Regions from separate parts of the Arthrobacter sp. JDC6 genome, predicted to be linked through region 2. Evidence: predicted binding sites of a transcription regulator. Region 2 holds the regulator's gene; the other holds the start of a gene.
What was found. The regulator HspR, encoded in region 2, represses chaperone genes until heat shock. The targets are predictions, from matches to a motif close to AAGTTGAGTCNNNNNGACTCAACTT.

Region 1: clpB (ATP-dependent chaperone ClpB) is a predicted target of HspR. The motif match lies at 1,622-1,646, and genes of this name have one in related genera.

The regions. Positions count from the first base shown of each region.
Region 1 is NZ_CM151278.1:469,901-473,304, forward strand. It holds gene ACV095_RS02140 (ABC transporter permease) at 1-432, shown strand, start outside; gene ACV095_RS02145 (sulfate/molybdate ABC transporter ATP-binding protein) at 429-1,514, shown strand; gene clpB (ATP-dependent chaperone ClpB) at 1,676-3,404, shown strand, end outside.
Region 2 is NZ_CM151278.1:358,409-361,812, forward strand. It holds gene ACV095_RS01610 (nucleotide exchange factor GrpE) at 1-404, shown strand, start outside; gene ACV095_RS01615 (DnaJ C-terminal domain-containing protein) at 514-1,485, shown strand; gene ACV095_RS01620 (heat shock protein transcriptional repressor HspR) at 1,501-1,926, shown strand; gene ACV095_RS01625 (hypothetical protein) at 2,143-2,529, shown strand; gene ACV095_RS01630 (aldehyde dehydrogenase family protein) at 2,591-3,404, opposite strand, start outside.

The DNA of each region.
Region 1 (3,404 bases), 110 kb from region 2:
GCGCAGACGTTCGTGGCGCTGCCGTTCCTGGTGGTGAGCCTTGAGGGTGCCCTGCGCACGTCGGGCTCCCGGTATGAGGCGGTGGCGGCGACACTGGGTGCCCGGCCCGGCACGGTGTTCCGTCGCGTCACGCTTCCGCTGGTGCTCCCGGGGCTGGCGTCCGGCGCGGTCCTCGCCTTCGCGCGGAGCCTGGGCGAGTTCGGCGCCACGCTGACGTTCGCGGGCAGCCTGCAGGGGGTGACGCGGACCCTGCCGCTGGAAATCTACCTGCAGCGCGAAACGGACCCGGACGCCGCCGTCGCCCTGTCCCTGGTACTCGTGGCCGTCGCCGTGGCGGTGGTTGCCCTTGCATACCGGCGCCCGGCACCGGGCCGTTCCGGGTCAGGCAAAAGGACGACGGCGCCGGCCCCGGCGGGAGGGGGTGTCCGGTGACATTGTCCTTCCACGCAGTGGTGGCCGGGCGCAGCTTCGACGTGGCCCTGAGCGTCCGACCGGGCGAAACCGTGGCCGTCATGGGGCCCAACGGTGCCGGTAAATCAACCCTGCTGGCCGGCATCGCGGGCCTCCTGCGGCCGGACAGCGGGCGGGCCGAACTCAACGGCAGGACCCTCTTTGACCTCGACGGCGGAAAACGTACGTGGGCGGCTCCGCACCGCCGCGGCACCGCCCTGCTGGCCCAGGAACCGCTGCTCTTCCCCCACCTGAATGCCCTGGACAATGTCTCGTTCGGGCCCCGCAGCGCCGGAGTTTCCAAGCGGAATGCGGAGGAGCAGGCGCTGCACTGGCTGGCCGAGGTGGAGGCCGGAGAACTGGCCGGGTGGCGTCCCGCCCAGCTGTCCGGCGGCCAGGCCCAGCGCGTGGCCGTGGCCCGTGCGCTCGCCGCCGACCCCGCCCTCCTCCTGCTCGACGAGCCGCTGGCAGCCCTGGATATCCACTCCGCGCCGCTGCTGCGCCGCCTGTTCAAGCGCGTCCTCGCAGGCCGGCAGGCCATCATCGTGACCCACGACGTACTGGACGCGCTGGTGCTCGCGGACCGGGTGGTCATCCTGGAAAACGGTCGGATCGCGGAGGAAGGCCCCACCCGGGCGGTGCTGGAGCGGCCGCGCAGCTCCTTTGCCGCCGGGCTCGCCGGGCTGAACTTCATTCCGGGCATCCTCGACAGGGCGGGGGTGCGGACCAGCCACGGCCTGCGGATTGCCGGCCACGACGAGGAAGCCGTCCCCGCCGCGGCGTCCGGGGAGCCTGGCCCGCTGCCCAGGGCGGGCGGTCCCGGCGTCGCCGTGTTCCCGCCGTCGGCCGTTTCCGTGTTCCTCGACGATGCGCACGGCAGCCCGCGGAACTCGTTTGCCGTCACCATCACGGACCTCGAGCCGCACGGCGACCAGATCCGCGTCCGGGCCGGCGGCCTGGCCGCGGACATCACCCCTGCTGCCTCCGCCGACCTGGGCCTTGTCCCCGGCATGACGGTGCACTTCGTGGTCAAGGCCGCGGCCGTGTCCGTGTACGGGACCTAGGCGGAGTATGTCCCGGCAGCCGATTGTCCAAGCAGGCCCGGCGGGACCTCCGGCTCTGGACAGCTGTTTCGCCGTGGGCAAACATGGCTAGTGGACGTCGCCGTCCAAAGTTGAGCGTAGTAGACTCAACTTAGTCAACAAGCCCCCGAAAGGAGCTCTCTTTGGACGTCAAATTCACCACCAAGAGCCAGGAGGCTCTTTCCGCCGCGGCAATGAACGCCTCGACGGCCGGCAACCCCCAGGTGGAACCGGCCCACCTCCTCAAGGCGCTGATGGACCAGCGTGAGGGCGTCGCCGTCGCGCTGCTTCGCGCAACCGGCGCCGATCCCGATGCCGTCAGCGTCCAGGCCAGCAGTGCCATCAAGGCACTGCCCGCCACGTCGGGCGGCTCCAGCCAGCAGGCGCAGCTGTCCCGGCCCGCACTGCAGGCCATCCAGCACGCCAAGGAGGAAGCGGACCGTCTGGGCGACAGCTTTGTCTCCACCGAGGTGCTCCTGGTGGGCCTCTCCACCGGCAACGATGCCGCCGCCCGCCTGCTGCGCGACGCCGGCGCCTCCCGCGAGGCACTTCTCGCCGCCCTGCCGGGCGTCCGCGGCGACCGCAAGGTGGACAGCCCGGACCCCGAGAACACCTTCCAGGCGCTCGAGAAGTACGGCACCGACCTCACCGCCATGGCCCGCGCCGGCAAGCTGGACCCCGTGATCGGCCGGGACGCCGAAATCCGGCGTGTTGTCCAGGTCCTGTCCCGCCGCACCAAGAACAACCCGGTGCTCATCGGCGAACCCGGCGTGGGCAAGACCGCCGTGGTGGAAGGCCTGGCCCAGCGGATGGTGGCCGGCGACGTCCCGGAGAGCCTGCGGGGCAAGACCCTCATCTCCCTTGACCTCGGCTCCATGGTGGCCGGCGCCAAGTACCGCGGCGAATTCGAGGAGCGGCTGAAGGCGGTCCTCGAGGAGATCAAGGGCTCAGACGGCCAGATTGTCACCTTCATCGACGAGATCCACACCGTGGTGGGCGCCGGCGCCACCGGCGATTCCTCCATGGACGCCGGCAACATGCTCAAGCCCATGCTGGCCCGTGGCGAGCTGCGGCTGATCGGCGCCACCACGCTGGACGAGTACCGGGAGAACATCGAGAAGGACGCAGCCCTGGAACGCCGCTTCCAGCAGGTGTACGTTGGCGAGCCCAGCGTGGAGGACACCATCGGCATCCTCCGTGGCCTGAAGGAGCGCTACGAGGCGCACCACAAGGTCTCCATCGCCGACTCCGCGCTGGTGGCGGCAGCCACGCTGTCCAACCGCTACATTTCGGGCCGCCAGCTGCCGGACAAGGCCATCGACCTGGTGGACGAGGCCGCGTCCCGGCTGCGCATGGAGATCGACTCCGCCCCGGAGGAGATCGACCAGCTGCGGCGCCAGGTGGACCGGCTCACCATGGAGGAGCTCGCGCTGGAGGGCGAGACCGACGCTGCCTCCGTGGAGCGGCTGGCTGCGCTCCGGGCCGACAAGGCGGACAAGGAGGAGGAGCTCTCCGCGCTCAACGCCCGCTGGGAGGCTGAAAAGGCCGGCCTGAACCGGGTGGGTGACCTGAAGGCCAAGCTCGATGAGCTGCGGTCCGCCGCGGACAAGGCCCAGCGCGAGGGTGATCTGGAGACCGCCTCGCGGATCCTCTACGGGGAAATTCCGGCGCTGGAACGCGAGCTGAACGCCGCTGCCGAAGCGGAGGCCGCCGTGACGGACAAGTCCGCGCAGATGGTGGCGGAGGAAGTGACGGCAGAAGACATCGCGGAGGTCATTTCCGCGTGGACCGGCATCCCGGCCGGCCGCATGCTGCAAGGTGAAAGCCAGAAGCTGCTGCACATGGAGGAGGAGCTCGGCAAGCGCCTCATCG
Region 2 (3,404 bases):
CCGAACTGCGCAACGACCTGCTCCGCCTTCAGGCTGAGTACGTCAACTACCGCAAGCGCGTTGAACGCGACCGTGCCGTGGCAGGGGAAATGGCCGTCATCGGCGTCCTGAATTCCCTGCTCCCGGTTCTGGACGACGTCGACGCCGCACGGCAGCACGGTGACCTCACCGACGGCCCCTTCGCCGCGATCGCCACCAAACTGGAGAACGCGCTGAAGACCTACGGCCTGGTCCGCATCGACGAAACCGGCGTGGAGTTCGATCCCACGATCCACGAAGCCCTGATCCAGCAGCCCGGCGAGGACATCGAGGTTGACACCGTCAGCCAGGTCCTCCGCTCCGGCTACAAGTCAGGCGACCGTGTCCTCCGCGCAGCCCAGGTGATCGTGGCCGTCCCGGCTTAGTTGCCCCTCGCCTCCGCGGATGAGGGGGTCCCGCCCGGGCCCCCTCATCCGCTCCGGCGTTCAGCGGTAATCTCGCCCTAACGCTTTTGTACTTTGAAAGGAAACGCCATTGGCTAGCCAGGATTGGGTGGACAAGGACTTTTACAAGATCCTTGGTGTTGCCAAGGACGCTTCCGACGCCGACATCAAGAAGGCCTACCGGAAGCTTGCGCGGCAGCACCACCCTGATACGAATGCGGGGAACGCCGCTTCCGAGAGGAAGTTCAAGGACATCTCCGAGGCTTATTCGGTGCTTTCGGATCCGGATGAGCGCCAGCAGTATGACGCCATCCGGGCCATGGGCAGCGGGGCCCGCTTTGCTCCCGGCGGCGCCGGCGCCCCCAACGGCGGGTTCGAGGACATGTTCGGCGGCCTGTTCACCGGCAATACCGGACGGCACGCCGGTGGTTTCAATCCCTCCGCCGGCGGCATCCCGCCCGAGTTCGCCGACCTCTTCGGCGGCTTCGGCGGCGCCCCCGGATTCCAGCGTGCCCCGCAGAAGGGCGCCGACCGGACCGCGTCGACCAGCATCTCCTTTGCCGGCTCCATCCGCGGCACCACCATCGGCCTGCGTGAACCCAGCGGCGAGGTCATCGATGTCCGGGTTCCCGCGGGTATCAAGGACGGCCAGAAGGTCCGCGTGCGTGGCAAGGGCCAGCCCGGTCCTGCCGGCAATGGTGACCTGGTGGTCTCAGTGTCGGTCCAGCCACATGCGTTTTACACGCGCGACGGCGACAACCTCCGGATCCACGTCCCCGTCACCTTCCCGGAGGCTGCTTTGGGCGCGGACATCGAAGTTCCCACCATCGACGGCGACAAGGTCAAGGTCCGCGTCCCGGCAGGCACGCCGTCCGGCCGTACCCTGCGGGTCAAGGGCAAAGGCGTCAAGACGCCCAAGGCCACCGGCGACCTGCTGGTGACGATCGACGTCGCGGTTCCCAAGAATCTCAACAAGGACGCCGAAGCTGCGGTCAAGGCGTTCGCCGAGGCCACGTCGTCGGCGGACGTTCGCGAGGGCCTGGCAGCCAAGGCCCGGCTCTAGGCGCGGAGGTGAGCCGTGGACATCAATGCTGACCAGCCGATCTTTGTGATTTCGGTGGCGGCAGAGCTGGCGGACATGCACCCCCAGACCCTGCGGCAGTACGACAGGCTTGGCATCGTCAAGCCCAGCCGTGCCCCCGGAAAGTCCCGGCGCTATTCGCAGCGTGACGTGAACATGCTGCGGGAAGTGCAGCGGCTGTCGCACGAAGGTGTGTCGCTGGAGGGGATCAAGCGCATCCTGGAACTCGAAAACCAGGTGGCAGCCCTCCAGAGCCGGATCGCTGAACTCACCGAGGAACTCGGGCGGCGGCCGCGTTCCGTGGATTCGCGCATCTTCGCCGCCGGCGCCGCGGGCGATGTGGTGAGCCTGGCCCGTGGCCAGCGCCCCCGGCCCCGGTCACAGGCGGTCATGCTGTGGCGGCCCCGGGCGATCGGACAATAAGTGCGATCGGACAATAACGGGATGCCGGAGAGCAGGTAGCGTTTCCCGGTGCCCCGGACAAATATGAGTACCCGCTACTCGTGACGGAAAAGCCCCCTGGAATTTGAATGGAACCATCGCCGGATCAGCGGCGATGGTTCCGCAATTTCTGGGGGTTTTCGTGTTTAAGGTTCTCAGCGAAGCTGCTTCAACCCGGGTCCGGCCATGAGCCCGGGGATGGAATCCGTGGCCGCGTTCAGCAGCTCCTTGCCGGGGCAGATCCTGCTGGCCATCGGGCAGACCATTGTTGTGGTCTGCGTCTGCTTTGACATGGTCCGTGAATTGTCCGTCCCGCGGTCCCACCGGCGTTACGTGGCCAGCACCGTCTTCCGTACCCTGGCGATCCCGTCGATCGTGGCCAATGCCATGACCGTCTTCATCGCCCTGGTGGTGTCCTCCTGGGTGGACGTGGTGATGGGCATGTTTGTCCTGGTGGCCATTGTTTTCCGGTTCCACCACAACCAGGACGAGGACAACTGGTGGAAGGGCAAGGGCAAGAAACTTGCCCGGTGGGCCCGCCGGCAGTTCGCCGGCCGGACGTCCACGGCCCCGGCCATGGGGTAGCGCCGCGAAGCCCCGGGAGCCCGGCGCCGGCAACCTTGCGTGCCGGGCTCCCGCGTCAACATCAGCCGTTGATCACCTGCGGTACGCCCAGGGCCTTGAGGCCCTCCACGCCGAATTCCACGCCGTAGCCGGACTGCTTGGCGCCGCCGAACGGGATGCGCGGGTCCACGGCGCCGTGCCGGTTGATCCACACGGTTCCGGCCTGGATGCGGGCCGCGACCTCCCGGGCTGCTTCCAGGTTGGGGGACCAGACGGAGGCGCCCAGGCCGACGTCGAGCCCGTTCGCCTTTTCCACCGCCTCGTCGATGCTGCCGTAGCGGATGATCGGCAGGGCGGGGCCGAACTGTTCCTCGGCCACCAGCGGGTTGTCGTTGTCGATGTCCGCCACCAGGGTGGTGGGGTAGAAGTAGCCGGGCTGGCTGGTATCCGGGTTCCCGCCCAGCAGGACGCGTGCCCCGGAAGCCTTGGCCGCCTCCACGAGGGTGGCCACGACGTCGTACTGCGCCTTGTTCTGCAGCGGTCCCAGCACGTTGTTCTCGTCCAGGCCGTTGCCCATGGGCATCTGCTTGGCGACCGCCACGAGCTCGTCACAAACGGCGTCGTAGATGTCGTCGTGGACGTAGAGGCGCTTGAGCGCGGCGCAGGTCTGGCCGGTGTTGAGGAAGGCGCCCCAGAAGATGTCCGTGGCAATGGCCTTGGGGTCGGCGTCGGGCAGGACAATGCCGGCGTCGTTGCCCCCAAGTTCCAGGGTGAGCCGCTTGACGGTGTCGGCGGAGGACTTGATGATGGCGCGGCCGCCGGCGGTGGAGCCGGTGAACATGATCTTGCCGATCGCCGGGTGGTCGGTGAGGCGGGCGCCCACCTCGCGGCCGCAG